One region of the Streptomyces sp. NPDC005533 genome, then DNA from elsewhere that is predicted to be linked to it. Evidence: riboswitches for the same ligand, from Rfam matches in the RefSeq annotation. Region 1 holds a riboswitch; each other region holds the start of a gene.

What was found. Region 1 has a riboswitch for thiamine pyrophosphate ahead of thiO (glycine oxidase ThiO). Riboswitches for the same ligand answer to the same signal wherever they lie in the genome.
Region 2: it holds a riboswitch for thiamine pyrophosphate, as region 1 does, so the genes downstream of both, thiC (phosphomethylpyrimidine synthase ThiC) here and thiO (glycine oxidase ThiO) in region 1, are expected to answer to the same signal.
Region 3: it holds a riboswitch for thiamine pyrophosphate, as region 1 does, so the genes downstream of both, ACFYP3_RS01625 (thiamine ABC transporter substrate binding subunit) here and thiO (glycine oxidase ThiO) in region 1, are expected to answer to the same signal.

The regions. Positions count from the first base shown of each region.
Region 1 is NZ_JBIAJH010000021.1:99,840-110,259, forward strand. It holds gene ACFYP3_RS22015 (thiazole synthase) at 1-407, opposite strand, end outside; gene thiS (sulfur carrier protein ThiS) at 413-625, opposite strand; gene thiO (glycine oxidase ThiO) at 622-1,791, opposite strand; TPP riboswitch at 1,789-1,900, opposite strand; gene ACFYP3_RS22030 (NAD(P)/FAD-dependent oxidoreductase) at 1,982-3,238, shown strand; gene ACFYP3_RS22035 (Rv2175c family DNA-binding protein) at 3,316-3,681, shown strand; gene thiE (thiamine phosphate synthase) at 3,758-4,393, shown strand; gene metF (methylenetetrahydrofolate reductase [NAD(P)H]) at 4,542-5,456, shown strand; gene ACFYP3_RS22050 (hypothetical protein) at 5,507-6,376, shown strand; gene ACFYP3_RS22055 (phytoene desaturase family protein) at 6,429-7,844, opposite strand; gene ACFYP3_RS22060 (DUF4126 domain-containing protein) at 7,893-8,519, opposite strand; gene ACFYP3_RS22065 (DUF3040 domain-containing protein) at 8,647-9,048, opposite strand; gene ACFYP3_RS22070 (methyltransferase) at 9,346-10,104, opposite strand; gene ACFYP3_RS22075 (SAV_6107 family HEPN domain-containing protein) at 10,193-10,420, opposite strand, start outside.
Region 2 is NZ_JBIAJH010000012.1:160,734-171,153, reverse strand. It holds gene ACFYP3_RS15155 (LacI family DNA-binding transcriptional regulator) at 1-1,036, shown strand, start outside; gene ACFYP3_RS15150 (metallophosphoesterase) at 1,252-2,538, shown strand; gene ACFYP3_RS15145 (hypothetical protein) at 2,687-3,505, shown strand; gene ACFYP3_RS15140 (glycosyltransferase) at 3,628-4,737, shown strand; gene thiC (phosphomethylpyrimidine synthase ThiC) at 4,801-6,588, opposite strand; TPP riboswitch at 6,582-6,727, opposite strand; gene ACFYP3_RS15130 (YibE/F family protein) at 6,800-8,248, shown strand; gene ACFYP3_RS15125 (SsgA family sporulation/cell division regulator) at 8,259-8,708, opposite strand; gene ACFYP3_RS15120 (IclR family transcriptional regulator) at 8,806-9,552, opposite strand; gene ACFYP3_RS15115 (DUF5326 family protein) at 9,876-10,100, opposite strand; gene ACFYP3_RS15110 (cupin domain-containing protein) at 10,244-10,420, opposite strand, start outside.
Region 3 is NZ_JBIAJH010000001.1:346,809-357,228, forward strand. It holds gene ACFYP3_RS01585 (TetR/AcrR family transcriptional regulator) at 1-553, shown strand, start outside; partial or broken gene ACFYP3_RS01590 (M23 family metallopeptidase) at 787-1,407, opposite strand; gene rpsB (30S ribosomal protein S2) at 1,406-2,257, shown strand; gene tsf (translation elongation factor Ts) at 2,393-3,229, shown strand; gene pyrH (UMP kinase) at 3,392-4,171, shown strand; gene frr (ribosome recycling factor) at 4,257-4,814, shown strand; gene ACFYP3_RS01615 (phosphatidate cytidylyltransferase) at 4,814-5,887, shown strand; gene rlmN (23S rRNA (adenine(2503)-C(2))-methyltransferase RlmN) at 6,016-7,128, shown strand; TPP riboswitch at 7,187-7,296, shown strand; gene ACFYP3_RS01625 (thiamine ABC transporter substrate binding subunit) at 7,382-8,473, shown strand; gene ACFYP3_RS01630 (ABC transporter permease) at 8,569-10,185, shown strand; gene ACFYP3_RS01635 (ABC transporter ATP-binding protein) at 10,185-10,420, shown strand, end outside.

The DNA.
Region 1 (10,420 bases):
TCGTCGTTCGTGTACGGGAGGACCGTGAAGCCCTCGTCCACCAGGATCTCGGCGGCGTCCAGCAGCTCGATCCCGTCCGGCAGGAGGGTCCGCTCGTCCGCGACCACCTCCAGCTTGATCCAGTCCGTGCCCAGGGCCTCCCGGGCCAGCCGGGCCGTGAGCACGGCCTCGCCCGCCGTGAAGCAGCCCGCCGTGTTGGGCAGCACGGCGATGCCCAGCCTGGTCAGGACGGAGAGGACGGAGCCCTGGACCGTGGGGTCGAGGCGCCGCATCGCGACCGTGGTGAGTTCGGTACCGGACGCGACCAGGGAGCGTTCCAGCACGTCCAGGCTCGGGGCCCCGCCCGTGCCCATGATCAGGCGGGAGGAGAAGGTCCGGCCGCCCAGGGTGAAGAGGTCGTCAGCCATGCCGTTCAGCCCCCCTGGACCGCGGTGAGGATCTCGACGCGGTCGCCGTCGCCCACCGGGGTGGCCGGCCACTGCCCGCGCGGGACCACGGTCTCGTTGAGGGCCGCGGCGACCCCGGAGGGGGCCGCGGTCAGCGTGGCGACCACCGTGTCGAGCGTGGTGCCGGCCGCGAGCTCGCGCGGCTCGCCGTTGACGGAGACGGATACGGGCAGGCTCATGCGTACGACTCCTGACGTGCGGCGGAGAACCGGCGGGGGCTGAAGGGGCGCGCGATCTCGGGCAGTTCGCCGGTGGCCAGCAGCTCGACGAGCACCTCACCGGTGAGCGGGGTCAGCAGCACCCCGTTGCGGTAGTGCCCGGTGGCCAGGTGCAGGCCCGGCAGGTCGGTCGGGCCGAGCAGCGGGGCGTTGTCGGGCGAGCCGGGGCGCAGCCCCGCCCGGGTCTCGGTGAGGGGGAGTTCGGTGATGCCGGGGACCAGTTCGTGGGCGTCGCGCAGGAGTTCGTAGACTCCGCCCGCGGTGACCGTGGTGTCCCAGCCGAGTTCCTCGCTGGTGGCGCCGACGACGAGTTCGCCGTTCTCGCGCGGCACCAGGTAGACGTGGCTGCCGCGGACGACCGCCCGGACGGTCCGGGAGAGGAAGGGCGCGTAGGCCGGTGGCACCGCCAGCCGCAGGACCTGTCCCTTGACCGGCCGTACGGGAGGCACCACCTCCGGCGGTACGCCCGCCAGCCGGCCGCTGAGCGAGCCCGCCGCCAGCACCACCTGGCCGGCGCGCAGCTCCGTACCGTCGTCGAGCGCGGCCCCGGCCGCCCGGTCCGCGGTGACCAGCAGCCGTTCCACCGCCGCCCGGTGGATGATCACGCCGGCCCGCTCGCAGGCGGCCAGCAGGGCGGCCGCGAGCCGGCGCGGGTCGACCTGGTGGTCGCCGTCCACGCGCAGGCCGCCGCGTACGCCCGGGGCGAGCATGGGCTCCAGACGGCGGCACTCGCGGCCGGTGAGCCACTCGGACTCCAGGCCGCAGCGCCGCTGCAGCGCGTGCAGTTCCCGCAGGTGGAGGCGGTCGTCGGCGTCGAGGGCGACGGCGAGGGTGCCGCAGGTGCGGAAGCCGATGTCGATGCCGCCGCTCGCGTCGGCGAGCTCGGCGGCGAACTCGGGATAGCGCGCGGCGGAGGCGAGGCCGAGGCCCAGCAGGGCTTCCTCGCCGTAGTGCAGCTCGGTGACGGGGGCGAGCATGCCGGCCGCGACCTGGGCGGCGCCGCCGCCTGGCGCCGGGTCGGCGAGCACGGTGCGCAGCCCGCGCGCCGCGGCGCGCCAGGCGGTGACCAGGCCGATGATCCCGCCCCCGATGACGAGGACGTCGGATCCCTTCAGAGATGAGTGCATGGGCGTCCAGCCCCTCCCTTCGCCGGCATGACCCGGATCAGGTTCGTACGGTCGGAGGCCGGCCAGCCTCCCTCTCAGCCCGGTGCGCCGGACTCCCGCGATAGGTACGGTGGCCAGACTAACCCGGCCGCGGACGGCCGGTAAGGCGGCACCTGTTCCTGACGGAGCGTCAGATGATTAGGGTGGCCGGGTGAGCGAGCAGACGGAACACCATCAGCGCGGCGTCGTGATCGTCGGCGCCGGAATGGCCGGGGTGCAGACCGCGGTCGCCCTGCGCGAGCAGGGCTTCGAAGGCCCCCTGACCCTGCTGGGAGCCGAACCCCACCAGCCCTACGACCGCCCCCCGCTGTCCAAGGCGGTCCTGCTCGGCAAGGCCGAGGACTCCGCCTTCGACGTGGACTTCGAGGGGCTCGGCATCGAGCTGCGGCTCGGCATCGAGGTCACCGGACTGCGGGCCGCCGACCGCGAGCTGGACACCGAGGCCGGCCCGGTCCCGTACGGGGTCCTCGTGCTGGCGACCGGCGCCGAGCCGCTGACCCTGCCCGGCACCGGAGGCGTCCCGGGCGTCCACCTGCTGCGCACCCTGGACGACGCGGCGCGGCTGCGGCCGGTCCTCGCGACCGCGCCCCGGACGGTGGTCGTCGGGGCGGGCTGGATCGGCGCCGAGTTCGCCACCGCGGCCCGCGAGGCCGGCTGCGCGGTGACCGTGGTCGAGGCGGCGGACCGGGTGCTGGCGGGGGCGCTGCCCGCCGAGGTTGCCGAGCCGATGGCGCGCTGGTACGAGGAGGCCGGCGCCGAGCTGATCACCGGAGCGAAGGTGGCCGGGATCGAGGAGGGCCGCGTCCTGCTCGCGGACGGCCGGGCCCTGCCGGCCGGCGCGGTCGTCGTGGGCATCGGCGCCCGGCCCGCCACCGGATGGCTGGCCGGGAGCGGGGTGGAACGGGGCCCCGACGGCTCGGTCACCGCCGACGCGTACCTGCGCACCTCCCTGCCCGGGGTGTACGCCGTCGGCGACTGCGCCTCCTTCCCCTCCGGGCGCTACGGGAAGCGGTTGCTCGTCCACCACTGGGACAACGCGCTCCAGGGGCCGCGGACGGTCGCGGCGAACGTCCTGGCCGAGATCGGGGCCGGAGCCGGGGCCCGGGGCGGGGCCGGGGAGGCGGGCGAGGTCTACGACCCGGTGCCGTACTTCTGGTCGGAGCAGTTCGGACGGTTCGTGCAGTACGCCGGACACCACGGCGCTGCCGACACCCTGCTCTGGCGCGGCGACCCCGCCGGGCCGGCCTGGTCGGTGTGCTGGCTGCGGGCCGGCGCGCTGGTCGCGGTCCTGGCGGTGGGCCGCCCCCGCGATGTGGCGCAGGGCCGCAAGCTCATCGAGACGGCGGTGCCCCTGGACCCGTCCAAGGTGGCGGACCCGGCCACCCCGCTGAAGTCGGCCGCCGCCTGACGGCTCCGGGCCCGGGCGGCGACCCGTACGGGCCGCCCAGGTACCGACGGCGGAGCCGAGATGGCAGGCTTGTGTCCGTGACCGAGATTGACGCAAAGATCGATGCCCTTGTCCCCTCGTGGCTGTACCTCCCCGACATCGCGGAGAAGCTGGACATCGAGGTGACCCGGGTCCGCCAGATGGTCAAGGAAGGGCAGCTCATCGCCGTACGCCGGGGCGAGAACCGCGCCCTGCAGGTGCCGGCCCCCTTCATCGACGGTGACAAGGTCGTCAAGGGCCTGGTCGGACTGCTGACCGTGCTGCGCGACGACCGCTTCACCGACGAGGAGATCCTGGAGTGGCTCTTCACCGAGGATCCGACCCTGCCCGGCACGCCCGTGCAGGCACTGAGCGAGAATCGCGGCACGGAGGTGAAGCGCCGCGCTCAGGCGCTCGCCCTCTGACCTGATCCGCAGTTCGCTCCACCGCGGTGTACGGGCCCCGCGCCCGTACACCGCCTCCACCACGGGGGGTCCACCCATGCAGCTGTCCGACGCCCGGCTCTACCTCTGCACGGACGCCCGCAAGCGGCAGGGTGACCTCCCCGAGTTCCTCGACGCCGTCCTGGCCGGAGGCGTGGACGTCGTCCAGCTCCGGGACAAGGGCATGGAGGCGGGCGAGGAACTCGAACACCTCCGGGTGTTCGCCGAGGCCGCGCGCCGCCACGGCAAGCTCCTCGCCGTGAACGACCGCGCCGACGTCGCCCACGCCATCGGCTCCGACGTCCTGCACCTCGGCCAGGGCGACCTCCCCGTCCCCGCGGCCCGCGCCATCCTCGGCGAGGGCGTGCTGATCGGCCGTTCCTGCCATGCCGAGGACGAGGTCGACGCGGCCGTCGCCGAGCCCGGCGTGGACTACTTCTGCACCGGCCCCTGCTGGCCCACGCCCACCAAGCCCGGACGCCACGCCCCCGGCCTGGGGCTGGTCCGGTACGCGGCCTCGCTGGAGCAGGACCGCCCCTGGTTCGCCATCGGCGGCATCGACGGCAGCAACCTGGACGAGGTGCTGGACGCCGGAGCCACCCGCGTCGTGGTCGTCCGCGCCCTCACCGAGGCCACCGACCCCGGTGCGGCCGCCGCCGAGCTCGCCAAGCGCGTCCGGGCCCGGCTCGGCTGAGTCCTGTCCGCCCGGACAGGGAGCGGGGGAGAACCCCCCTAGCGCCTCGGCCCCCCGCCTGACCAGAGCCGCCCTCCGGGTGTCCAAAAACGTGTCCAAAAGGCGGACAGCGCTTCGGTGACCGGCCGGCCGCGTCTAACCTGCCCACATGGCCTCTGGTACCGCTTCCACCTGGTCGGATCGTGCACACACGGTCCGCGACCTCCTCGCGTCCGGGCGCTCGTACTCCTTCGAGTTCTGGGCCCCGAAGACCGAGAAGGGCGAACGCAACCTCTGGAACGCCCTGCGCCGGGTCGAGGCGGTATCCCCCAGCTTCGTCTCCGTGACCTACGGAGCCGGCGGCTCCACCCGCGGCGGCACCGTGAAGGCCACCCAGGAGATCGCCGCGGACACCACGCTGACCCCCGTCGCGCACCTCACCGCCGTGGACCACTCGGTCGCCGAGCTGCGCAACGTCATCGGGCAGTTCGCCGACGCCGGGATCCGCAACATGCTCGTCGTGCGCGGAGACCCGCCGGGCGACCCGATGGGCGAGTGGGTGGCGCACCCCGAGGGCGTGCACTACGCCGCCGACCTGGTGCGCCTCGTCAAGGAGTCCGGCGACTTCTGCGTCGGCGTCGCGGCCTTCCCCGAGATGCACCCGCGTTCGACGGACTGGGACACGGACATCCGGCACTTCGTGGACAAGTGCCGCGCGGGCGCCGACTACGCCATCACCCAGATGTTCTTCGATCCGGAGAATTATCTGCGGCTGCGCGACAGCGTCGAGAAGGCGGGCTGCGAGACCCCGATCATCCCCGAGGTCATGCCTGTTGTGGCGATCAAGCAGCTCGACCGGCTGCCCCAACTCAGCAACGCGGTCTTCCCCGCGCACGTGAAAGAGCGCATGCTCGCCGTCAAGGACGATCCGGCCGCTGTACGCTCCATTGGCATCGAGTTCGCCACGGAGTTCTGCGCGCGGCTGCTGTCCGAGGGTGTCCCGGGGCTGCACTTCATCACGCTGAACAATTCCACGGCGACTCTCGAAATCTACGAGAACCTGGGCCTGCACCAGCGGGCCTGAGCGGCCGCCCCCCGTTCCCGCGCCGGCGGCCGTACCGAGAGGGGCCATGCATGGGAATGACGGTCCTCTACATCGCGTTCGGTTTCGTCGCGCTGTGGCTGCTTGCCGAGGTCCTGATGCAGTACAAGGCCCGGCTCCGCTGGCGCCTGCTCGCCTTCGCGGGCTTCCTCGGCGTGGTCGCCGGGGTGGTGTTGCCGTCGGTGCTGGTCATCGGGGTCGGCGCGGCGGCGTTCGCCGTGGGCCAGACCCTGGTGACGCTCTCCTTCCGCAAGGGCTTCGTCGCCGGCTGGGCCCTGCGCCGTGGCGGGGAACCCGTCCGGCAGTCCAGACGCCGCCGGTCCGGAAGCGCCCCGACGCGGCACGAGCCGGCGCTCCAGGTCAGCGCGCTCGCGTACGAGGACACGGACGGGGCGGCGGACGAGCGCCCCTACCGGGCCGCGGCCGAAGAAGAGGTCTACAGCCCGGAGCCGGTGCCCGAGGAGACCGGGTCCTACGGGATACAGAGCTTCGCGCAGGCCCCCGAGGCCGCCCAGACGGCGGCCTTCGCCTCGCCGTTCACCACGGCGGAGCAGGACGCCCACCAGTACGCGGCGTACTACGACCCGCAGAACCAGGGCGGCGGGTACGACTACTCCGGCGGCTACCCGACGGGTGGGCAGCAGCAGGTCTACGCCGCCTACTCGGACCCGTACATCGGCACCGGCGGCGGTGTCGCCCCGCCGCAGCCGTACGACTACACCGCGTACGCCGACTACGGGCAGCAGCAGTACTCCACGGACACCCCGCCCGGCGGGGTCTGGGTCCCCCAGCAGCGGTCCACCGACGGGTCCGGCCAGCCCTACCCGGCGGAGGAGCAGGCCGAGCCGCCGCAGCAGTACCCCTACTCCCAGCCCGGCGAGTACGAGCAGTACCGCTACTGACCCCCGCGGCACGGACCGGTCCGCGGACCGGTCCGCCCGCCCCCGCGCGCGGTCACTGCGAGCCGCGGAACCCGGCGCCCTCCACGATCAGCCCGGCCACCAGCGCCCCGGTCATCCCGGCGTGCGGCAGCCCGCCGCCGGGATGCGCCCAGCCGCCCGCCAGGTACAGCCCGGGCACGTCCGTGGTGTTGGCCGGGCGCAGCAGCCGGCCGCCGGCCCCCGCGAGCGCGGGCGGCGGCACCGCGCCGCCCGGCGCACCGGTCGCCGCCTCGACATCGGCCGGCGTGCGCACCTCGTGCCACAACAGCCGCTCCCGCAGCCCCTGGACGGCCTTCTCCGCGAGGTTCAGCAGCTCCTCGGGCTCCGAGGTCCCGGGCCCGTACACGGCGCTCACGGTGACCGCCTCGTGTCCCGCGTCGGGCCGGGTGGCGGGATCGTCCGGGCGCACCACGGTGACCTGCGTTCCCGGCGCGTGCACCAGGGTGCGGTGGACGGCCGTGGCGGGGCGGGCGCCGCGCAGCGCGAGCAGCAGGGTGATCCGGCCGGGTGCCTCCGAACCGCGGGCCGGGGCCGTGTCCGACGGCCGCCACGGGCCGGCGGACAGCTGCCGGGGGTCGACCGCGCAGACCACGTGATCGGCGGCCACCTCGCCGCCGTCGGCCAGCAGCAGTCCGGCCGCGCGGCCGTCGCGGACCAGGACCTCGCGCACCTCCGCGCCGAACGTGAAGGCGACCTTCCGCTCCAGGCAGCGCTCGTACACGGCGGTGGCCAGGGCGCGCATGCCGCCGCGCACGTACCAGCTGCCGAAGGTCTGCTCCATGTACGGGAGCACCGTGGCCGAACCGGGCGCGGTGGCGGGGTCGATCCCGTACGTGCGCACGACGCCGGTCAGCAGCTCGCCGAGCGCGCCGCCCAGCTCGCGGTCGGCCACCTCGGCGAGGGTCGGCGGCCGGCGCCGGAACAGCCCGGCGCGCCGCAGGGCCGGGTACGGGTCCTCGCGCAGCGCCTGCCGGGCCCCCTCCCGCAGCGGTTCCTCCAGCAGCGGGCGGCGGGTGGCGTCCCAGGCGTCCCGGGCGCGGCCCAGCAGGGCGTTCCAGCGCTCGCCCGCACCCCCGCCGAAGGCGGTGTCGAGGGCGGCGGCGACCCCGCCGTGCGAGGCGGCCGGCAGGGCGACGTCGATGCCGTGGTGGGGGAGGACGTGCCGGACGGCCGGGTCCGGTTGCACCAGGTCGACGCAGTCCTCCAGGGACCGCTTGCCGGTCTTCACGAACAGGTCGCGGTAGACGGCGGGCAGGTGCAGCAGCCCGGGGCCGGTGTCGAAGGCGAAACCCTCGCGCTCGTACCGGCCGACGGCTCCGCCGTAGGTCGCCGCGCGCTCGTACACCGCCACCTGATGCCCCGCCACGGCCAGCCGGGCCGCCGTCGCCATCGCGCCCATCCCGGCGCCGATCACCGCAATTCGTGCCATGCGGCCGAGCCTATCGACCCCCCGGAACACCCCCGGGACCGGCCGTCGTCACAGCGGCGGGGCCCCGGTGACCTCGCGGGCCTCGGCGGCCAGCCGCTTCTCCTCGCGGCGCTGGGCACGGCGGCGCAGGAAGCGGCGGATCCGGCTCCAGAGGAAGACGAGTATGGCCAGTCCGGCGGCCAGCAGGACGGCCGCGATGATGGCGGCGGCCTGCGGGTTGAACATCGCGAAGGTGACGAGGCCGGCCACGCCGAGGTCCTCGGCGATGCTCACGGCCACGTTGGTGAACGGCTCGGGTGAGGTGTTGATCGCCATCCGGGTGCCGGCCTTGACGAAATGGCTGGCCAGCGCGGTGGAGCCGCCGATCGCACCGGCGGCGATGTCGGACAGCGAGCCGCTCTGCCCGGCGAGCAACGCGCCGATCACGGCTCCGGAGAGCGGGCGGACCACGGTGTGGACGGCGTCCCATATCGAGTCGACGTACGGGAACTTGTCGGCGACCGCCTCGCAGAGGAACAGCACGGCGGCGACGATCAGCACGTCCGTGCGCTGCAAGGACGCCGGGACCTCGTCGGTCAGACCGGTCCGGCCGAAGACGCCGAGCAGGAGGACCACGGCATAGGCGTTGATCCCACTGGCCCAGCCGCTGGTGAAGACCAGGGGGAGCACACTCATTGGATCATCATGTCGTACGGACACCGCTCCGGCGGCGCGTACGCGGGCATGGTGACAGAACGGGGACAGAACGGCGAGGGGACGGTCGCCCGGCGGCGGCCGTCCCCTCGCTCACGCTGTTCGGGGACTACTGCCCCTGCTCGTCACGGCGGCGCTGCCACCGTTCCTCGATGCGGGTCATCATCGACCGACGCTGCCGGCTGCGGCCGTGGGCCGAACCGTCTGCACTTCCGGAGACGGGCTGCTCGCCAGGCTTGGGTGCCTTGCGCCAACCGGTGACCACCAGGACCGTACATCCCAGCATGACGAGGAATCCCACCACGCTGATCCAGAGCACGTTCGGAATGATCACACCGGTCATGAGGAGCGCGATACCCACCACAATGCCTGCGACTGCCTGGTAGACCCGTCGCCGGGTGTACGTACGCAGTCCGCTTCCCTCAAGCGCTGTCGCGAACTTGGGATCTTCGGCGTACAGCGCTCGCTCCATCTGCTCGAGCATTCGCTGCTCGTGCTCCGAGAGCGGCACGGGAGTCCTCCTCATCCGTCGGTCGCGGGGGGTAGCGACCAGGGGTCCCCTTCAGGATAGGCGGGGAATCGCCCCCGTGACACCCGCCCTCTACGCCACGTTCCAAAAAGACACACAGCCCAGAAATGACACAGCCGGTAAAACCACTGCTCGAAAACCGTACCGCCGCGGGGGCGGTCACTGAGGCCCTTATTCCCCAATGGTCCGTCCACCATGCCGGTCACTGCACTCGATCATACGGGGCCGGCCGCCGGAACGTAGGGTCTGCGGCCGACTCCGTGCGCGGAAGATCGCAGTTCAGGCCCGCTTCTGTCCGAGCACGTGGAGCTGGGTGGCGACCGCGTGGAAGGCGGGCAGCTCCGCCGCGGCCTCCTCCAGACGCAGCAGCGCCTCCACCGCGCCCGGCTCGGTGTCCACCAGGACCCCGGGGACGAGGTCGGCGAAGATCCGCACGCCGTGGACGGCGCCGACCGCCAGGCCGGCGCCGCCGACGAGCTCGGAGAGCTGTTCGGCGGTGAAGCGCCGCGGCACCGGGTCGCCGGAGCCCCAGCGGCCGGCCGGGTCGGTCAGGGCGGTGCGGGCCTCCGTGAAGTGCCCGGCCAGCGCGCGGGCGAGCACCGCTCCGCCGAGGCCGGCGGCCAGCAGGCTGAGCGTGCCGCCGGGCCGCAGGGCCGCGACGGCGTTGGCCACGCCCTCGGCCGGGTCGTCCACGTACTCCAGCACGCCGTGGCAGAGCACCACGTCGTACGCGTCCCGCTCGACCACGTCCAACAGGCCCTGGGCGTCGCCCTGGACGCCGCGGACCAGGTCGGCGACGCCGGCCTCGGACACCCGGCGCTCCAGTCCGAAGAGCGCGTTCGGGCTGGGGTCGACCACGGTGACCCGGTGGCCCAGACGGGCCACCGGCACGGCGAACTTGCCGGTGCCGCCACCGGTGTCGAGCACGTCCAGCACGTCCTGCCCGGTCGCCTTCACCCGGCGGTCGAGCGCCTCCTTGAGGACCTCCCACACCACGGCGGTGCGAAGGGAGGCACGGGGGCGGGAAGTGTCCGACACGGCTGATGGCTCCTCGGCGCGGTAGGGAAGGGGTGAGCGGTCCGTGCCCCACCCCCGTCTACCTTATGGCCTTCCGCAGCCGGGCAGCTCATCGCGCGTCCGGACGCTCCGGGCGCGGTTGCGGCAGGGCCTGCTGCAGGGTCGGAGCGGGTGCCCCGGCGGCGAGCATCCGCTCCACCAGGCGCAGGAACATCGAGGCGGCGCGCACCAGATCGTCCGCGTCCCGGCCGCTCGCCGCGTCCGCTATGCCCGCCTCGGCCCGGGCCCGGCGGGCCGCACCCGAGGCGAAGAGCGCGCTCCACTCGGCGAGCTCCGG
Region 2 (10,420 bases), on a different contig from region 1:
CAGGGACGTGGCCGCCGCGGCGGGCGTCTCCATCACAACCGTCTCCGACGCGCTCAATGGCAAGGGACGGCTGCCGGACGCCACCCGCCGCCACGTTCGCGAGGTGGCCGACCGGCTGGGCTACCGCCCGTCGGCCGCCGCCCGCACCCTCCGTACCGGCAAGTCGGGCCTCATCGGCCTGACCGTGACGACGTACGGGGATGAACCTTTCACCTTCACCGAATTCGCCTACTTCGCCGAGATGGCCAGGGCCGCCACCTCGGCCGCGCTCGCCCGCGGCTACGCCCTCGTCATCCTCCCCGCCACCTCCCGCCACGACGTGTGGTCCAACGTCGCCCTCGACGGCACCGTCGTCATCGACCCCTCCGACCACGATCCCGTCGTCACCGAACTGGTCCGCCAGGGCCTGCCCGTGGTCTCCGACGGCCGCCCCGCAGGCTCCCTCCCCGTCACCGCCTGGGTCGACAACGACCACGAGGCCGCCGTACTCGGCCTGCTCGACCACCTCGCCGCCGCCGGCGCCCGCCGGATCGGCCTGCTGACCGGCACCACCACCGACACGTACACCCGGCTCTCCACCACCGCCTACCTCGACTGGTGCGAGCGCGTCGGCCAGGACCCCGTCTACGAGTCCTACCCCGCCCACGACCCGTGCGCGGGCGCCGTCGCCGCCGACCGGCTCCTCGCCCGGCCCGACCGGCCCGACGCCGTCTACGGGCTCTTCGACCCCAACGGCACCGACCTGCTCGCCGCCGCCCGGCGCTACGGCCTGCGCGTCCCCGAGGACCTGCTGCTCGTGTGCTGCAGCGAGTCCACCGTCTACGCCAACACCGAACCGCCCATCACCACGCTCTCCCTCAAACCGCGCCGCATCGGCACCGCCGTCGTACAGCTGCTCATCGACGCGATCGAGGGAATGGACACCGGACGCCCCGTCGAACAGGTCGTCCCGACCGAGCTCATCATCCGTACCTCGTCGCAGCGCAGGCAGCCGCGCACGACCGTCAGCCCACCCCGTTCCCCGGCCAAGGACTGACCGCCAGACCGTCCGGTCGGCCTGCCGGGGACCCGGCCGAACATTTCAGCAACACAGATATCGGTAGAAAACGGTAGGAACGATCGGCTCCGCTAAGGATTCACCACCCCTGGTGCGTCACAGAGCGCGAGCCGCATTCCTATGATGGGCGCACGACATCACGGACCCTCCTCCCCGGAGGTCAGGAGGGTCCGCAGGTGTACGGCAGCGCGACGGTGGTGGAGGGGTCGATGACTCAGGGGGCCGGTCAGGGACCCGCGATGCGGACGGACACGCTGCGGGACTTCCGGGTTCCAGTCACCGAACCCGCCGCGTACGCCGTATCTTCCGGGAACACCGACGAGGCTCCCGTCTACGGCGCGTACCCGGCGTACTACGACGACGGCACGCCGGCCGTGCCCCCGCAGCCCGGCTACGCGCCGGTGCCGCCCGCACCGGTGCCGCCCGCACCGCCCGCACCGGTGCCGCCCGCACCGCCCGCACCGCTCGCCACGCCGCCCGCCGCACCGCCGGCCCCGCATCCCGCGCACGCGACGAGCCAGGGCCCCGAGGACGACGACTTCGAGGGCTACACCCCGACCCACCGCGACCTGCCGATCATCGGCCGCGGCGCCGTCGGCGGTCCCGGCGACACCGTCCAGGTCCAGTACGTCCCGCAGGAGACCGCGGCCGACGGACCCGGCCCGCTCTACGTCGTCGGCGACGTCCACGGCTACCTCGACGAGCTCGTCACCGAACTCCACGCCCAGGGCCTGATCGACGCGGACCGCCGCTGGTCCGCCGGCAACGCCCGGCTCTGGTTCCTCGGCGACTTCACCGACCGCGGCCCCGACGGCATCGGCGTCATCGACCTCGTGATGCGGCTGTCCGCCGAGGCCGCCGCCGCGGGCGGCTACTGCAAGGCCCTGATGGGCAACCACGAGCTGCTGCTCATCGGCGCCAAGCGGTTCGGCGACACCCCCGTCGTCTCCGGCGCCGGCACCGCCACCTTCCAGGCCGCCTGGCTCCTCAACGGCGGCCAGCGCTCCGACATGGAGCGCCTGCAGGACGTGCACCTGCAGTGGATGTCGCGGCTGGACGCGGCCGTCCTGGAGGAGGGCCACCTGCTGCTGCACTCCGACACCACGGCCTACCTCGACTACGGCGACTCCATCGAGGACGTCAACGACACCATCCACGAGCTCCTCAACCGGGGCGACGCCGACATCACGTGGGACCTCTTCCGCAAGTTCACCAAGCGGTTCGCCTTCCGCGACGAGGGCACCGGCCCGCAGGCCGTCCGCGAACTCCTCGACACCTACGGCGGCAGCCGCGTCGTGCACGGCCACAGCCCCATCCCGTACCTGCTCGGCGAGGTGGGCACCGAGGACGGGGACGAGTCGCGCGGCCCGGAGGCCGTGGACGGCCCGCATGTGTACGCGGACGGGCTCGCCATCGCGATGGACGGCGGGGTGACGATGGCGGGCAAGCTGCTTGTCGTACAACTCCCTCTGAGCGACTGAGAGCTTACGCATAGGGGTATTTCCGCAAAGCCCCTGTCACGGCGTGGTGCGGGCGCTCTACCATCGCTCTATCCGTAGCAGGCTCTCCTCCGTTTGTGCCGGCGCCCCGTTCTACGCGGGGATACCGGCTTCTACGGAGCATCGGGGGATGCACATGACCAGCGCTCCGCACCTGCTGACCGAAGACCGACCAGAATTCGACCGGCTCCTCGACGAGGCGCTGCGCACCGCGAACGAACGGCCCGAGCTCGCCACCCTCGGCGAACGGCTGAACGCCGAACAGCTGCGCACCATGGCCCAGGGGGCCAGCGCACTGCTGGCGGCTGCGGCCGCCGCCGAGTACGGCCACTACGTGAAGGTCCGCGAGGAACGGCGCGACGAGGTGCTGTCCACGCCCGGCGCCGCGGCGGACGAGGACGGCGGACAGGGCATGGGCGGCGGCGCGGGCGTCAGCGCCGTGGTCGCGGTCCTCGCCCCCGTCCTGGCGGGCACGGCCATGCTGATATTCCTGCTCGTGGGCTACAGCCTGAAGCTGATCGAGCCCGAACCGGCCTTCGCCAAGACGATGCTGACGGCGGGTTGGCTGTTCGGCGCGCTCACCGTCGCGGCGCTGCTGTTCGCGGTGATCGGGCTGCTCGTGACGGCCGTCCGCAACAGCGCGACCGAAGTGGCGGCGGACGAGACCGAGGCCGTACCGGACGAGGTGGCGCGGGCCCGCGAGGCCTGGCGGCACGCCCTGCTGGAGCGGGGGATCATGCCGTTCCTGCGGGACGCGCTGGCCGATCCGAGTGCGGGGCCGGGCTTCCCCACCCCCAGAACGCCGGCGGCCGGGCGCATCCCCAACCTGGGATACAGCCGACCCGACTTCACCAGCCCCGGATCCCCCTCGGAGGGACCCCGCCCCGGCTACACGCCCCCGGACTTCACCAGCCCGGACTTCGGCGGCCCCGACCACCGGCCGGATTAACCCCCGGCCGGATTGACCCCCGCCGGCCGTGCGAACAAGTCGACTCGTCGGACTAATAATCCGCCCCCCATGGCCGTTCGAGCTTCCTTGCAGGGCATGACCCGGATGCCTACCGTCGGCTCGTGAAAGCAAAAGTCTGCCTCAGCATGATCGTCAAGAACGAGGCGCACGTGATCCGGAGATGTCTCGAATCGGTGCGTCCGCTGATCGACACATGGGTCATCGTGGACACCGGCTCGACCGACGGGACCCAGGACGTCATCCGGGAATACCTCGCCGATCTGCCCGGCGTCCTGCACGAGCGGCCCTGGCGGGGGTTCGACGGCAGCCGCAGCGAGGCCATCGAGCTCGCCCGCTCCAGCGCGGACTACCTGCTGTTCATCGACGCCGACGACGTGATGGAAGTCGAGTGCGGGTTCCGGTTGCCGGACCTCACGCTCGACGCGTACCACCTCGCCGTGCACCACGAGCCCGTCGTCCACTGGCGGCCCGCCCTCGTCTCCACGCGCCTGCCGTGGAGATACGTCGGCGTACTCCACGAACACCTCGCGTGCGAGGCCCCGTACAGCCGCGGAACGCTGGAGGGCCTCAACATCCTCGTCGTCGGCGGCGGGGCCCGTCAGCGCGAAGGCGGCGAGCGGGAGAAGTACCTGCACGACGCGAGGATCCTCGAACAGGGGCTGGCCGAGGAACCGGACAACGCGCGCTACGCGTTCTACCTGGCGCAGAGCTGGCGCGACGCGGGAGAAGCCGAGAAATCCCTCGCCGCCTACGACCTCCGGGCGGACATGGGCGGATTCGCCGAGGAGTCCTTCTGCGCCCGGCTCTACGCGGCACGGATCGCGGCCCGGATCGGGAGACCGCCGGCCGAGGTGACCGACCGCTACCTGCGTGCCCACGAGAGCCGGCCCTCGCGCGCCGAATCGCTCGGCGATCTCGCCCGCGTCTGCCGCAACGAGGGCCGCTGGCCCCTCGCGTACATGTTCGCCCGGCAGGCCGTACGGATCCCCCGCCCCGACGACGTGCTGTTCGTCGAGTCCGAGTGGTACGAGTGGCGCGCCCTCGACGAACTCGCCGTGGCCGCCTACTGGGTCGGCGAGTACCGGGAGTCGCTGGACTGCTGCGAACGGCTCCTCACGGGTGATGCCCTCCCCGACGAGCACCGGGACCGGGTCCTCGCCAACCTCGGTTTCGCACGGCGCAAGGTGGACCCGTACCTCGTGGTCGCCTGACGCGGCAGGGCGCCGCCCCGGCCCGACAGGCCTGGGAGCGGCGCCCTCCGTCCGTGCGGCGCGTCAGTCGGCCAGCGGCAGGTAGACGCGGTTGCCCGAGGCCGCGAACTCGGCGGACTTCTCCGCCATGCCCGCCTGGATCTCGTCGGCCTTCAGGTCGCCGCCGTGCTCGCGCCGGATGTCCTGCGAGATCTTCATCGAGCAGAACTTCGGACCGCACATGGAGCAGAAGTGCGCGGTCTTGGCCGGCTCGGCGGGCAGGGTCTCGTCGTGGAACTCACGGGCCGTGTCCGGGTCGAGGGCCAGGTTGAACTGGTCCTCCCAGCGGAACTCGAACCGCGCGTCCGACAGCGCGTCGTCCCACTCCTGGGCGCCGGGGTGCCCCTTGGCCAGGTCGGCGGCGTGCGCCGCGATCTTGTACGTGATGACGCCGGTCTTCACGTCGTCGCGGTTGGGCAGGCCCAAGTGCTCCTTGGGCGTGACGTAGCAGAGCATCGCGGTGCCCCACCAGGCGATCATCGCGGCGCCGATGCCCGAGGTGATGTGGTCGTAGGCGGGCGCGACGTCCGTGGTGAGCGGGCCGAGCGTGTAGAACGGCGCCTCCTCGCAGATCTCCTGCTGGAGGTCGATGTTCTCCTTGATCTTGTGCATCGGGACGTGGCCCGGCCCCTCGATCATCGTCTGCACGTTGTGGCGCTTGGCGATCGTGTTGAGCTCGCCCAGCGTCTTCAGCTCCGCGAACTGCGCCGCGTCGTTGGCGTCCGCGATGGAGCCGGGGCGCAGGCCGTCACCCAGCGAGTACGTGACGTCGTACGTCGCGAGGATGTCGCAGAGCTCCTCGAAGTTCGTGTAGAGGAAGTTCTCCTTGTGGTGCGCGAGGCACCACGCGGCCATGATCGAGCCACCGCGCGAGACGATGCCGGTCTTGCGGCGGGCGGTCAGCGGCACGTAGGGCAGCAGCACGCCGGCGTGGACCGTCATGTAGTCGACGCCCTGCTCGGCCTGCTCGATGACCGTGTCCTTGTAGATCTCCCAGGTCAGCTCCTCGGCCCGGCCGTCGACCTTCTCCAGCGCCTGGTAGAGCGGCACGGTGCCGATCGGGACGGGGGAGTTGCGCAGCACCCACTCGCGGGTGGTGTGGATGTTGCGGCCCGTCGAGAGGTCCATGACCGTGTCGGCGCCCCACTTGGTCGCCCAGGTCATCTTGTCGACCTCCTCCTCGATGGAGGAGGTGACCGCGGAGTTGCCGATGTTGGCGTTGACCTTCACCAGGAAGCGCTTGCCGATGATCATCGGCTCGATCTCCGGGTGGTTCACGTTCGCGGGAAGCACCGCGCGACCTGCGGCGATCTCCTCGCGGACGACCTCGGGGGAGACGTTCTCGCGGATCGCGACGTACTCCATCTCCGGGGTGATCTCGCCCCGGCGGGCGTACGCGAGCTGCGTGACGGCCTGGCCGTCACGGCCCCGGCGGGGCTGACGCGGGCGGCCCGGGAAGACCGCGTCGAGGTTCTTGAGGCCACCGCGGGGCGAGGTGTGCTTGATGCCGTCGTCCTCGGGGCGCACGGGACGGCCCGCGTACTCCTCGGTGTCGCCACGGCCGATGATCCAGTTCTCGCGCAGCGGGGCGAGGCCCCGGCGGACGTCGGTCTCGATCTGGGGGTCGGTGTACGGACCGGACGTGTCGTAGAGCGTCACGTCCTTGCCGTTGGTGAGGTGGACCTGGCGGACCGGCACCCGGATGTCGGGGCGGGAGCCCGCGACGTAGCCCTTGTGCCAGCCGGGCTGGCGCTCGGTCTGGCCGTCGGCGTCCTGGCCGACGGCAGGCGTGCGTGCGTCCTGAATGGTCATGAGACCTATCTCCCTACGCCGGCATTACCCGGTAACAGGTTCGGCGGTCGACGCAGCCTCCTCCCGCACGCATCCGTGATGCGCGTACGGTGATCAGCGTCCTCTCAGCCCGGTGCTCCGAGCTCCCGCGTTGTGCAAAGGTGCCCCCACGCTAGCGTCATCCATGGCGTGCTGAACAGTGGGCCCCCTCATCTCTTGCGATGATCTGCTGGTGACGCCCTCGCCGCAGCCCCCCACCGAGCCCACAGAGCCCCCTGGCCACATCGGCCACGAGCACCACGGCCCCGGGCACTCCGCCGAACACTCGTCCGGGCCGTCCGCCGGTCACCACGGTGGCCACTCCGCCGGCCACGGCGGTCATTCCCACGGACACGGACACGGCCACGGCCACGGCCCGGCGGCCCCCGTCTCGAAGCACCTGCGCAAGGTCATCGCGGCCGTGCTGATCCCCTTCGCCACCGCCGTCTTCATCGGCATGGTGGTGCTCTGGCCGGGCGGCGCCCCCGCCCACGAGCGCACGGGGGTGGGCTTCGACCGCCAGACGCAGCAGGGCAGGGTCGTCTCCCTCGAACACGTCGACTGCAAGTCCGTGAACGCCGCGCAGGTGCCGCCGACCGCCGACCCCTCCACGCCCGAGGGCCGCGAGGCGCAGGCCGCGCAGACCGGGGAGTGCAAGAAGGCCACCGTCGAGGTCGGCAGCGGTCCGGACAAGGGCCGCACCTTCGTGGAGATCGTCCAGCCGGGCGCGCCACGGCAGTTGACGGACGGCCAGGAGGTCGTCGTGGCGTACGCGCCGGACGCCCCCCGCGACCTGCAGTACTCCGTGATCGACGTGAACCGCAAGATCCCCCTGGCGGTGCTGGCCGGCATCTTCGCGGTCTCGGTCGTCCTCGTCGGGCGGATGCGCGGGCTGTTCGCCCTGATCGCGCTGATCGTCAGCTTCGGCGTGCTGACCCTCTTCATCCTCCCGGCGATCCTGCAGGGTTCGAACCCGCTCGTGGTCGCGGTGGTCGGGGCGAGCGCCATCATGCTGATCGCGCTCTACATGTGCCACGGCCTGACCGCCCGCACCTCGGTCGCCGTCCTCGGCACGCTCGTCTCGCTGCTGCTGATCGGTCTGCTGGGCTCGGTGTTCATCGACTGGGCGTCCCTCACCGGCAACACGGACGACAACACCGGGCTGATCCACGGGCTCTACCCGGACATCGACATGAGCGGTCTGCTGCTCGCGAGCGTGATCATCGGATCGCTGGGCGTGCTCGACGACGTGACGGTCACCCAGACCTCGGCGGTCTGGGAACTGCACGCGGCGGACCCCTCGATGGGGCCGCGCGGCCTGTACCGGGCGGCGATCAGGATCGGCCGCGACCACATCGCGTCGGTGGTCAACACGCTGGTGCTGGCCTACGCGGGTGCCGCGCTTCCGCTGCTGCTGCTGTTCTCGATCGCCAACAGCAGCATGGGCTCGGTGGCCAACAGCGAGCTGGTCGCGGTGGAGATCGTACGGACGCTCGTCGGCTCGATCGGACTGGTGGCCTCGGTCCCGGTGACGACGGCGCTGGCCTCGCTGGTGGTGGCCGCCGACCGGCCGGGCCCCCCGGACGTCGCGGCGGCCTCGGGACCGGTCCGCGGCGGCCGGGGCCGGCGGCGCAAGCGCTGAGGGTGGTGCGTCAGCCGGCGTTCTGCTCGTTCTGCTTCCACTCGGCCAGGATCTTGCCGAGCGCCTCGTCGAGGTGCTCCTCGAAGTCGCCCAGGTTCCGCTCCTGTCCGAGCGGGACGAGCCGGTCGGTGCGGTCGAGGAACGCGACGAGCGGCGCCGCGCTGGCGCGGAACAGGGCCCTGTCGGCGCCGACCTGCAGCCGGATGTGGACGTCGGACAGGTCTTCCGGGGTGGTGGGGGCGATGTGCACATCGCCGTCACCGCACGGCTTGTTGATGCCGTCGAGGAGGAGCTCCCGGCCGAACGCCCAGGTCACGGGCGCGTCTCCGGGAAGGTGGAAGGTCAGGCGGACCGCGTAGGGATCACGGGCTTCGTACCGCAGTTCCACCGGAATCCTGAACGACAGCTCCTCGGAAACGAGGAAACTCATCATGACCTCTGCCTGTACCGACTCGCGCATTGCCTACCCCGCTGTAGTGGAAGTGGCCAGGAATGATCCCCCAGGCTCCTCTTGACAAGAGTGGTGGAAGCGCTAGCAGATCACAAGGAGTGAGTTTTCAGATACTGATAGAGAACGAGAGGGTGCTCAACAGCGCGCCTACTTCACTCCGTAGCCGATCGACTACATAGAGCAATCGATCTTCCTGGTGCAAGGGGAGAGAAATCGCCATGGTTGCGGCGGTATCGCCCGCTGTGATGGGGATGGCCGCGCAGACTGTGCCAAGTGCATATTCCTGGCGTTCGGTTACTGGCTGCATTCGCCCGAGGGCCCCGATCCGATACTCCAGGGACCGGAGATCCCGCACGGTAAAAGCGGTGATCGGCTCGACCGGATGACGGTCGTAATGGTCCTTGCGCATTTCCTCGTCGAGTTGTCCGAGCAGGCACTGCCCGATGGCGTGCGCATGGCCGGTCGCACGGAAGTCGGCCCACTCCTGGCAGGCCGGGCTGGACTGGGTGTCGGAAACGCCCACGACCTCGATCTCACCCTCACGGTAGACCGCGAAGTAGACGGGGGCCCCGACCGCGTCGCGGAAGTGCGCGAGGGAGTCGAGGATCATGCTGCGACGTTTCTGCTGGAGTCCCCCGGCCGCGAGCCGGCCCGCGGCGTCACCCAGGACGAAGACCCCGCCCTCCCGGCGCAGATAGCCCTCGTGCGTGAGGGTGCGCAGCAGGTGGTACGCGGTGGGGAGCGGGAGCCCGGCCTCGCGCGCGAGCTGTTTCGCCGGCGCTCCCCCGCTGTGGGACCCCGCGGCTTCGAGGAGTCTCAGCGCCCTCTGCACCGAACCGATCAGTGTCGGCACACCGGCATTGTGAACCGGAGACAAAGCTCACCCCCAGGTGTGGCGGCGGGCCTTCGGGGAGACCCATCCTGCGGGGGCCGCCCCCGCGTAGGCCGTGGCCCCTGGGGGTCGTACTCGGCGGCTCATCAACATCACCGCAGGTCAAAGCGGCAGTACCGGCTTTCGGTGCCCAGGGAACGGCGCAGATTGCCACTCTATCCGCCGATTCCCGGGATGTGAGCGGTTTAGCCCGCCGCGTTCCCTCATCTGGCTTAATCCCGGAACCACCCGGCTCGTCCCCTTCCGCCCGCCTCCGGCCGCTCCCCGGGGCCGGCCCCCTCCTCCTACCAGTCGCCGGAGGAGGACTTCGTCCGGCCGCCGACCTTCTTCACGACGAACACCAGGCCGGCGACGAGGCCGATGAAGAGGAGCAGCTTGAAGACGAACCCGATCAGCACGCTCAGGACGGTGGTGATGACACCGCCGAACACGAACAGCGCCAGCAGGGGAACGGCGACCCACTTAACCCACCAGGGCATGCCTGCGAATGTCTCTCGGATGCCGTTCATGTCCTCGACCTCTTCCTCGTCCGTGACTTCCTGCTCTCGATGCTAGGAGTCCACGGCCCCGGATCGGGGCCCGCGAGCCCCCGGAGTCCCCTGACCCTCCCCTTAGGGGAACCGGAGCCGCGACCCTCGGGTGTCCGGTGCGCTCAGCTCTCCGGCGGGGAGAACACCACCATCACCTTCAGGTCCTCGGTGATGTGGTGGAACTTGTGCGCGACGCCCGCCGGGACGTAGACGACGCTGCCGCGCGCCACGGTGGTCGTCTCCTCCCCGACCGTGATCGAGGCGCGCCCGCTCACGACGAAGTAGACCTCGTCCTGGCG
Region 3 (10,420 bases), on a different contig from region 1:
CGAGCACCGGTCGATGCAGCGAGGCGCCCTCTTGGACGCCGCGCGTTCCCTGCTGTCCGAAGGCGGGACGGAAGCGCTGACCTTCCCCGCCCTGGCGGAGCGGACCGGGCTCGCCCGGTCCTCCGTGTACGAGTACTTCCGGTCCCGCGCGGCCGTCGTCGAAGAGCTGTGCACGGTGGACTTCCCCGTGTGGGCCGCCGAGATCGAGGCGGCGATGGAGCAGGCCCCGTCGCCTGAGGCGAAGATCGAGGCCTACGTGCGGAGCCAGTTGGGGCTGGTGGGGGACAGGCGGCACCGGGCGGTGGTGGCCATCTCCGCGAGCGAGCTGGACGCCGGGGCGCGGGAGAAGATCCGTGCGGCGCACGGCGGTCTGGTCGCGATGATCGTCGAGGCGCTGGCCGCCCTCGGGCAGCAGGAGCCCCGGCTCGCGGCGATGCTCCTCCAGGGCGTGGTGGACGCCGCCGTCCGGCGGATCGAGCTCGGGGCCGCCGAGGATCCCGCCGTGGTGACGGAGGCGGCCGTGACCATGGCGCTGCGGGGCGTGCGCGGCTGAGGCCCCCGGGGCTCCGCCCCGAAACCGTGGGGCTCCGCCCCCGGCCCCCACGGCCCGCACGTCGGCGGGGCCGAAAGACCGCCTCGGACGCCGGCCGGGCCGGGAGTGCCCGTGGCGCCGGTGGGAGCCGGATCCGGCAGGAGGCGCGGGGTCGGTCGGGGGACGAGGCTGAGCGGGTTGAGGTACGTCTCGCCCGACAGGAGGCCCCAGTGGAGGCAGGGCTGCGGACAGTGGGAGCCCTCCGTCAGGACCGCCACGACCTGGCCCGCCGTGACCTGCTCGCCTTCCGTGACCAGCGGGCGGACCGGTTCGTAGGTCGTGCGCAGGCCGTTCGAGAGGGTCAGGGAGAGCACCCCGCGGCCCGCGACCAGCCCGGCGTAGTGGACCTGCCCGGGCCCGACCGCGCGGAGCTCCGCGCCCACCGGGGCGGACAGGTCCACACCGCGGTGCCCGGCCGCGTACGGCGTCGGCGGCGGGTCCCACCAGCGGACCACCCTCAGCGGCGCGGGCAGCGGGCGGACGCCGGGTACGGGCCCGGGGGCGGTTCCCGGAAGGACCGCCTGGGCCAGGGCGAGGAACAGGCTGAGCAGCAAGGTCGTCATGGGCCGTAGCGTCCCGCGCCCGCCCGCGGCCGGGGGCGGGCCTGTGGACGGTCCGGGCACTGTGGACAACGGCGTCACCCGGCATACCGCCGGGTCCCGTACACTTCTTGTGGCGATCCGGGTCACCGGGTCGACTTCGCACGCCCCAGCACCAGCCCGAAACGGCCAGGTGGCAGCGTCTCTCGGTCCCTCATGGGGCAGGGCGCGATGGGGCGTCAGGAACCAAAACCGAGAAACCAAGGAGATGGCCATGGCCGTCGTCACGATGCGGGAGCTGCTGGAAAGCGGCGTCCACTTCGGTCACCAGACCCGTCGTTGGAACCCGAAGATGAAGCGCTTCATCTTCACGGAGCGCAACGGCATCTACATCATCGACCTGCTGCAGTCGCTGTCGTACATCGACCGCGCCTACGAGTTCGTGAAGGAGACCGTCGCGCACGGTGGCTCCATCATGTTCGTCGGTACCAAGAAGCAGGCCCAGGAGGCCATCGCCGAGCAGGCGACGCGCGTTGGTATGCCGTACGTCAACCAGCGGTGGCTGGGTGGCATGCTCACCAACTTCTCCACCGTCTACAAGCGCCTCCAGCGTCTGAAGGAGCTTGAGGCGATCGACTTCGAGGACGTCGCCGCCTCGGGTCTCACCAAGAAGGAGCTCCTGGTCCTCTCCCGCGAGAAGACCAAGCTGGAGAAGACCCTCGGTGGTATCCGCGAGATGTCGAAGGTTCCCAGCGCCGTCTGGATCGTCGACACCAAGAAGGAGCACATCGCCGTCGGTGAGGCGCGCAAGCTGCACATCCCGGTCGTCGCGATCCTCGACACCAACTGTGACCCCGACGAGGTCGACTACAAGATCCCGGGCAACGACGACGCGATCCGTTCCGTCACCCTGCTCACCCGCGTGATCGCCGACGCCGTCGCCGAGGGCCTCATCGCCCGCTCCGGCGCTGCGACCGGCGACTCGAAGCCGGGCGAGAAGGCCGCCGCCGAGCCGCTCGCCGAGTGGGAGCGCGACCTGCTCGAGGGTGACAAGAAGGCCGACGACGCCGAGGCCGCCCCGGCCGCCGAGGCTGAGGCCCCGGCCGCCGACGCCGAGCAGGCCTGACCCACTGAGAGCGCCCGGTGTTCACACGCCGGGCACTCACAGCACGGACGATGACGGCGGGGGAGCCGCGCCACGAGCGCGGCACCTCCGCCGTTCACCCGTAGATCTACGACTTCGAGAGAGAATCACAGACTCATGGCGAACTACACCGCCGCTGACGTCAAGAAGCTCCGCGAGCTCACCGGCGCCGGCATGCTGGACTGCAAGAACGCGCTCGTGGACGCCGACGGCGACGTCGACAAGGCCCAGGAAGCGCTCCGCATCAAGGGTCAGAAGGGCGTCGCCAAGCGCGAGGGCCGTTCTGCCGAGAACGGTGCGGTCGTCTCCCTCATCGCCGACGACAACACCTCCGGTGTCATCGTCGAGCTGAAGTGTGAGACCGACTTCGTCGCCAAGGGCGAGAAGTTCCTGGCCGTCGCCAACCAGCTGGCCGCCCACGTGGCCGCCACCTCCCCGGCCGACATCGAGGCGCTCCTCGCGTCCGAGATCGAGCCCGGCAAGACCGTCACCGCTTTCGTCGACGAGGCCAACGCCAACCTCGGCGAGAAGATCGTCCTGGACCGCTTCGCGCAGTTCAACGGCGGCTACGTGACGGCGTACATGCACCGCACGATGCCCGACCTGCCGTTCCAGATCGGCGTCCTGGTCGAGCTCGACAAGGAGAACGCCGAGGTCGCCCGCGGCGTCGCGCAGCACATCGCCGCGTTCGCCCCGCAGTGGCTGTCCGCCGAGGACGTCCCGGCCGAGAAGGTCGAGTCCGAGCGTCGCATCGCCGAAGAGGTCACCCGCGCGGAGGGCAAGCCCGAGGCCGCCATCGCGAAGATCGTCGAGGGTCGCGTCAACGGCTTCTTCAAGGACGCCACGCTGCTCGGCCAGGCGTACGCCCTGGACAACAAGAAGTCCGTCCAGAAGGTTCTGGACGAGGCCGGTGTCACCCTGAAGCGCTTCACCCGCATCAAGGTCGGCATCTGAGTCCGTCCGTACGCGACGGACACCGGACCCCGGTAGGGTCTGAAGCAGTCGTCCGCGCTTGCGCGAGGCGACCGCAGATCTGACGAGGAGGCCATTGCCGTAGAGGGAACCGCAAGGACCCACCGGCAATGGCCTTCTTCGTATGTGCACGAGGAGATCTCCATGAATCAGGGCGTGGACCCCCACACCGCATCCGACGACAAGAGCGACCAGGACAAGAAGGGCCGCCGCTTCATGCTGAAGCTGTCGGGCGAGGCCTTCTCCGGTGGCGGAGGACTGGGCGTCGATCCCGACGTCGTCCACGCCATCGCGCGTGAGATCGCCGCGGTGGTCCGCGACGGCGCGGAGATCGCCGTCGTGATCGGCGGCGGCAACTTCTTCCGCGGCGCCGAACTCCAGCAGCGCGGCATGGACCGGGCACGGTCCGACTACATGGGCATGCTCGGCACCGTCATGAACTGCCTCGCGCTCCAGGACTTCCTGGAGAAGGAGGGCATCGACTCCCGCGTGCAGACCGCCATCACCATGGGCCAGGTCGCGGAGCCGTACATCCCGCTGCGTGCCGTGCGCCACCTGGAGAAGGGCCGCGTCGTCATCTTCGGCGCGGGCATGGGCATGCCGTACTTCTCCACCGACACCACGGCCGCCCAGCGTGCCCTGGAGATCGACGCCGAAGCCCTGCTCATGGGCAAGAACGGCGTCGACGGGGTCTACGACTCCGACCCGAAGAAGAACCCGGACGCGGTCAAGTTCGACGCGCTGGAGTACAGCGAGGTCCTCTCCCGCGACCTCAAGGTCGCCGACGCCACCGCGATCACGCTCTGCCGCGACAACAAGCTGCCGATCCTCGTGTTCGAGCTGCTCGCCGAGGGCAATATCGCCCGCGCCGTCAAGGGTGAGAAGATCGGCACGCTCGTCAGCGACCAGGAAACCCGGGTCTGAGCGGTCCGCTGCCGGACCGAGCCCGGACCGGCCCCGCCGGCCCCGCCCGCCTGAACCATCCATTCAAGACATGCAGGAGCACGTGGTGACCGAAGAGATCCTCCTCGAGGCCGAGGAGAAGATGGAAAAGGCCGTCGTCGTCGCCAAGGAAGACTTCGCCGCGATTCGCACCGGCCGTGCGCACCCGGCGATGTTCAACAAGATCGTGGCGGACTACTACGGCGCCATCACGCCCATCAACCAGCTCGCCTCCTTCTCGGTGCCCGAGCCGCGCATGGCGATCGTGACCCCGTTCGACAAGAGCGCCCTGCGCAACATCGAGCAGGCCATCCGCGACTCCGACCTCGGCGTCAACCCGAGCAACGACGGCAGCATCATCCGGGTGACCTTCCCCGAGCTGACGCAGGACCGGCGCAAGGAGTACATCAAGGTCGCCCGCACCAAGGCCGAGGACTCCAAGGTCTCGATCCGCGCCGTGCGCCGCAAGGCGAAGGACGCCCTCGACAAGCTCGTCAAGGACAAGGAAGCCGGCGAGGACGAGGTCCGTCGCGCGGAGAAGGAGCTCGACGACACCACCGCGAAGTACGTCGCGCAGGTGGACGAGCTCCTCAAGCACAAGGAAGCCGAGCTCCTCGAAGTCTGATGAACGACACTTCCTGGCAGCCGGAGCCGGTTCCGGCGGGTCCCGCATACGATGCGCAGGTGGGCCCGCACACTCGGCCCATGCCCATCGTGCCCGATGCCGCCGGCCGTGACTTCGACGACCGGGAAGCACGCGATCGGGGGGCCGCCCCGGACGGCGGCCCCCTCTTCCGCGCCGATACGCCGCCGCAGGAGCCCATGCCCAGCCCTCCGCCTCCGCATGCCCCGCAGCCGCAGGACGCCTCGCCGCCGCCGAAGAAGCGCGCGGGCCGGGATCTGCGCGCCGCCATAGGGGTCGGCGTCGGTCTCGGCGCGGTGATCTTCGCCTCGCTGCTGATCGTCAAGGCGGTCTTCGTCGGCGTCATCGTCGTCGCGGTCGTCGTGGGCCTGTGGGAGCTCACCTCCCGGCTCCAGGAGAAGAAGGGCATCAAGGCCCCGCTGGTCCCGCTCGCGGTCGGCGGCGCCGCCATGGTCATCGCCGGGTACGTCCGGGGGGCCGAGGGCGCCTGGGTCGCCATGGCCCTGACCGTGCTGGCGGTCCTGGTGTGGCGGATGACCGAACCACCCGAGGACTACCTCAAGGACGTCACGGCGGGCGCCTTCGCGGCGTTTTACGTGCCCTTCCTGGCCACCTTCGTCGCGATGCTGCTCACCGCCGACGACGGCCCCCAGCGCGTGATCACCTTCCTGCTCCTGACCGTGGTCAGCGACACCGGGGCCTACGCGGTCGGCTGGCGCTTCGGGAAGACCAAGCTCGCGCCGCGCATCAGCCCCGGAAAGACCCGCGAGGGGCTCTTCGGCGCGGTGGCCTTCGCGATGGCGGCCGGCGCGCTGTGCATGGAGTTCCTGATCGACGGCGGCGTCTGGTGGCAGGGCCTCCTGCTCGGCCTCGCGGTCGCGGTCAGCGCCACCCTGGGCGACCTGGGCGAATCCATGATCAAGCGGGACCTGGGCATCAAGGACATGGGCACCCTCCTTCCGGGCCACGGCGGCATCATGGACCGGCTCGATTCGCTGCTGCCGACCGCCCCGGTGGTGTGGCTGCTGCTGGCGGCCTTCGTGGGTACGGGCTGAGCCCTCCTGCCGACGCCTTCGCGGACCCCGGCTGACCTGCGAAAAGGCGGTGTGACACGCCGGGCGGTTACTCTTGGAGGGCGCGCTGCTTCTGCGGCGCGCCTTTCGTCTTACAAGGAGTACCTGCCATGGCCCGCCCCGTTCCGGGAGAGCTCACCTTCGTCGCCCCTCGCGGGGCCAAGAAGCCGCCCCGGCACCTCGCCGACATGACCCCGGCCGAGCGCCGCGAGGCGGTCGCCGCGATCGGCGAGAAGCCGTTCCGGGCCAAGCAGCTCTCCCAGCACTACTTCGCGCGCTACGCCCACGACCCGGCCGAGTGGACCGACATCCCGGCGGCCTCGCGGGAGAAGCTCCAGCAGGAGCTGCTGCCGGACCTGATGAGCGTCATCCGGCACATCTCGTGCGACGACGACACCACCCGCAAGACCCTGTGGAAGCTGCACGACGGCACGCTCGTCGAGTCCGTGCTGATGCGCTACCCCGACCGGGTCACCATGTGCATCTCCTCGCAGGCCGGCTGCGGCATGAACTGCCCGTTCTGCGCCACCGGGCAGGCCGGCCTCGACCGCAACCTGTCCACCGCCGAGATCGTGCACCAGATCGTCGACGGCATGCGCGCGCTGCGCGACGGCGAGGTCCCCGGCGGCCCGGCACGGCTGTCGAACATCGTCTTCATGGGCATGGGCGAGCCGCTCGCCAACTACAACCGCGTGGTCGGCGCCATCCGCCGGCTCACCGACCCCGAGCCCGACGGCCTGGGCCTGTCGCAGCGCGGCATCACCGTCTCCACCGTCGGCCTGGTCCCGGCCATGCTGCGGTTCGCCGACGAGGGCTTCAAGTGCCGTCTCGCCGTCTCGCTGCACGCGCCCGACGACGAGCTGCGCGACACGCTGGTCCCGGTGAACACCCGCTGGAACGTCCGCGAGGTGCTCGGCGCGGCCTGGGAGTACGCGGAGAAGTCCGGCCGCCGGATCTCCATCGAGTACGCCCTGATCCGCAACATCAACGACCAGGCCTGGCGTGGCGACCTGCTGGGCAAGCTGCTCAAGGGCAAGCGCGTCCACGTCAACCTGATCCCGCTGAACCCCACGCCCGGCTCGAAGTGGACCGCCTCGCGGCCCGAGGACGAGAAGGCCTTCGTCGAGGCCATCGCCCGCCACGGCGTACCCGTGACCGTACGGGACACCCGCGGCCAGGAGATCGACGGCGCGTGCGGCCAGCTCGCGGCCTCGGAGCGCTAGGTTCCGGTCAGCGGAGGCCCTATTCGGCCACGGGGTACCCTGTGGCCGAACCAATTTCATATTCCGACAGGGGAGCGCCACAGCGCTGAGAGTGCGGTATCCGTCATCCGCAGACCCTCTGAACCTCGCCCCGGTCATTCGGGGTAGGAAGTTCGGTCACCACTCAAGCTGTTGCGCCCTGCCCGGCGTCCGCTCCCACAGAGCGCCGGGCAGGGCCGCGTCTTCTCCTGGACATCCCAGGAGGAATTCACCAGTGAGCACCACCAAGAAGATCGCGGGCGCCGCGCTCGCGGCCGCGCTGGGCGTGACCACGCTGAGCGCGTGCGGCGACTCCGGCGACTCCGGCGGCAAGTCCGCCGGCACGACCGACAAGACCGTCACGCTCGTCTCCCACGACTCCTTCAACGTGACCGACACGGTCCTGAAGGAGTTCGAGCAGCAGAGCGGCTACACCGTCAAGGTGCTCAAGTCCGGCGACGCCGGCGCCGCCCTGAACCAGGAGATCCTCACCAAGGGCTCCCCGCGCGGCGACGTGTTCTTCGGCGTGGACAACACCCTGCTCTCGCGCGCCCTCGACAACGGCATCTTCACGGCGTACGAGGCCAAGGGCCTGGACACGGTCAAGCCGGAGTACGTGCTCGACAAGGAGCACCGGGTCACCCCGATCGACTCCGGCGACATCTGCGTCAACTACGACAAGGCCTACTTCGCCGACAAGAAGATCGCCCCGCCGCAGACGCTGGACGACCTGGTCAAGCCCGAGTACAAGAACCTGCTGGTCACCGAGAACGCCGCGACCTCCTCGCCCGGCCTCGGCTTCCTGCTCGCCTCCGTCGGCAAGTACGGCGAGGACGGCTGGAAGGACTACTGGAGCAAGCTCAAGGCCAACGGCGTCGAGGTCGTCGACGGCTGGGAGCAGGCCTACAACGAGCGGTTCTCCGGCTCCGCGGGCGGCAAGAAGGCCAAGGGCGACCGCCCGCTGGTCGTCTCCTACGCCTCCAGCCCGCCGGTCGAGGTGCTGTACGGCGAGCCGCAGCCGGCCGAGGCCCCGACGGGCGTCGCCACCGGCACCTGCTTCCGCCAGGTCGAGTTCGCGGGCCTGCTCAAGGGAGCGAAGAACGAGGCGGGCGGCAAGGCCCTGCTGGACTTCCTGATCAGCAAGAAGTTCCAGGAGGACATGCCGCTCCAGATGTTCGTGAACCCGGTCACGAAGGACGCCGCCCTGCCGGAGCTGTTCACGAAGCACGGAGTGGTGGTCGAGAAGCCCGAGAGCGTGGCTCCCGAGACCATCGCCAAGAACCGTGAGCAGTGGGTCAAGGCATGGACCTCGCTCGTCGTGAAGTAGGCGGTGCCAAAGGGTCGGGCGCGGCGTCGGGGGGCGCCGCGCCGGGCCCCGGCCCCCGGGAGGGCGGCCGGGCGACGGCCGTACGGCTCGCCCTCATGGCCGTGCCCCTGGCCTTCTTCGGGCTGTTCTTCGCCTACCCCGTCGCCGCGATCGTCGGCCGCGGCGTCAAGACCGACGAGGGCTGGCAGTTCGGCCGGATCGGCGAGGTGCTGACCCGGCCCGACATCGCCGGCGTGCTGTGGTTCACCACCTGGCAGGCGCTCGCCTCCACCGTGCTCACGCTGCTGATCGCACTCCCCGGCGCGTACGTCTTCGCGCGCTTCGAGTTCCCCGGCAAGCAGCTGCTGCGGGCCGTGGTGACCGTTCCCTTCGTGCTGCCGACCGTGGTCGTCGGCACCGCCTTCCTCGCACTGCTGGGGCGCGGCGGGCTGATGGACGAAACGATGGGGGTCCGGCTCGACACCACCGTCTGGGCGATCCTCCTCGCGCACGTCTTCTTCAACTACGCGGTCGTCGTCCGTACCGTCGGCGGGCTGTGGGCCCAGCTCGATCCGCGCCAGGAGGAGGCCGCCCGGGTGCTGGGCGCAGGGCGGTTCGCCGCCTGGCGGCGCGTGACCCTGCCCGCGCTGGCCCCGTCGGTGGCCGCGGCCTCGCTGATGGTCTTCCTGTTCACCTTCAGCTCCTTCGGCGTCGTCCTGATCCTGGGCGGGCCCGCCTACTCCACCCTGGAGGTGGAGGTCTACCGGCAGACCGCGCAGCTCCTGGACCTGTCGACGGCCGCCGTGCTGACCATGGTGCAGTTCGCCGCGATCGGCGGGATCCTCGCCGTGCACGCCCGGACCGTGCGGCGGCGCGAGACCGCGCTGCGGCTGGTGGACCCGGGCCGGACCACGCACCGGCCCCGCGGCTGGGCGCAGCGCACACTGCTGGGCGCGGTGCTGCTGACCGTGGCGCTGCTGATCGTGCTCCCGCTGGGCGTGCTGGTCGAGCGGTCCTTCGACACCCCCGGCGGATACGGCCTCGGCTTCTACCGCGCCCTCCAGGACGCGGGCGCCGGCGGCGGGACCTTCCTGGTGCCGCCGCTGGAGGCGATCTGGAACTCGCTGCGGTACGCGCTCGCCGCCACCGCGATCGCCCTGTTCGTCGGGGGACTCGCGGCCGCCGCGCTGACCCGGCGCGCGGGCCGCTTCGTACGCGGCTTCGACGCGCTGCTGATGCTGCCCCTCGGGGTGTCCGCCGTGACGGTGGGCTTCGGCTTCCTGATCACCCTGGACGAGCCGCCGCTGGACCTGCGGACCTCGTGGATCCTGGTGCCGCTGGCCCAGGCGCTGGTGGGCGTGCCCTTCGTCGTACGGACCATGCTGCCGGTGCTGCGCGCGGTCGACGGGCGGCTGCGGGAGGCGGCCGCCGTGCTCGGCGCGTCGCCGCTGCGGGCCTGGCGGGAGGTGGACCTGCCGCTGGTGCGGCGGGCGCTGCTGATCGCGGCCGGGTTCGCCTTCGCCGTCTCGCTGGGCGAGTTCGGCGCGACCGTGTTCATCGCGCGGGCGGACCGGCCGACGCTGCCGGTGGCCGTGGCGCGGCTGCTGGGGCGGGCCGGCGAGATGAACTACGGGCAGGCGATGGCCCTGAGCACGATCCTGATGCTGGTGTGCGCAGTGTCCCTGCTGGTGCTGGAGCGACTGCGACCCGACAAGACCTCCGGGGAGTTCTGATGACACTGCTTCAGCTGGAAGGGGTGTCGGTCCGCTTCGGCGAGCGCGCGGTCGTCGACTCCGTGGACCTGGAGGTCGCCGAGCACGAGATCGTATGCGTGCTGGGGCCGAGCGGAAGCGGCAAGTCCACCCTGCTGCGGGTCGTCGCCGGACTCCAGCAGGTGTCCGAGGGCCGGGTGTTGCTGGGCGGGGACGACCAGTCCGACGTGCCCGTGCACCGGCGGGGCGTGGGCCT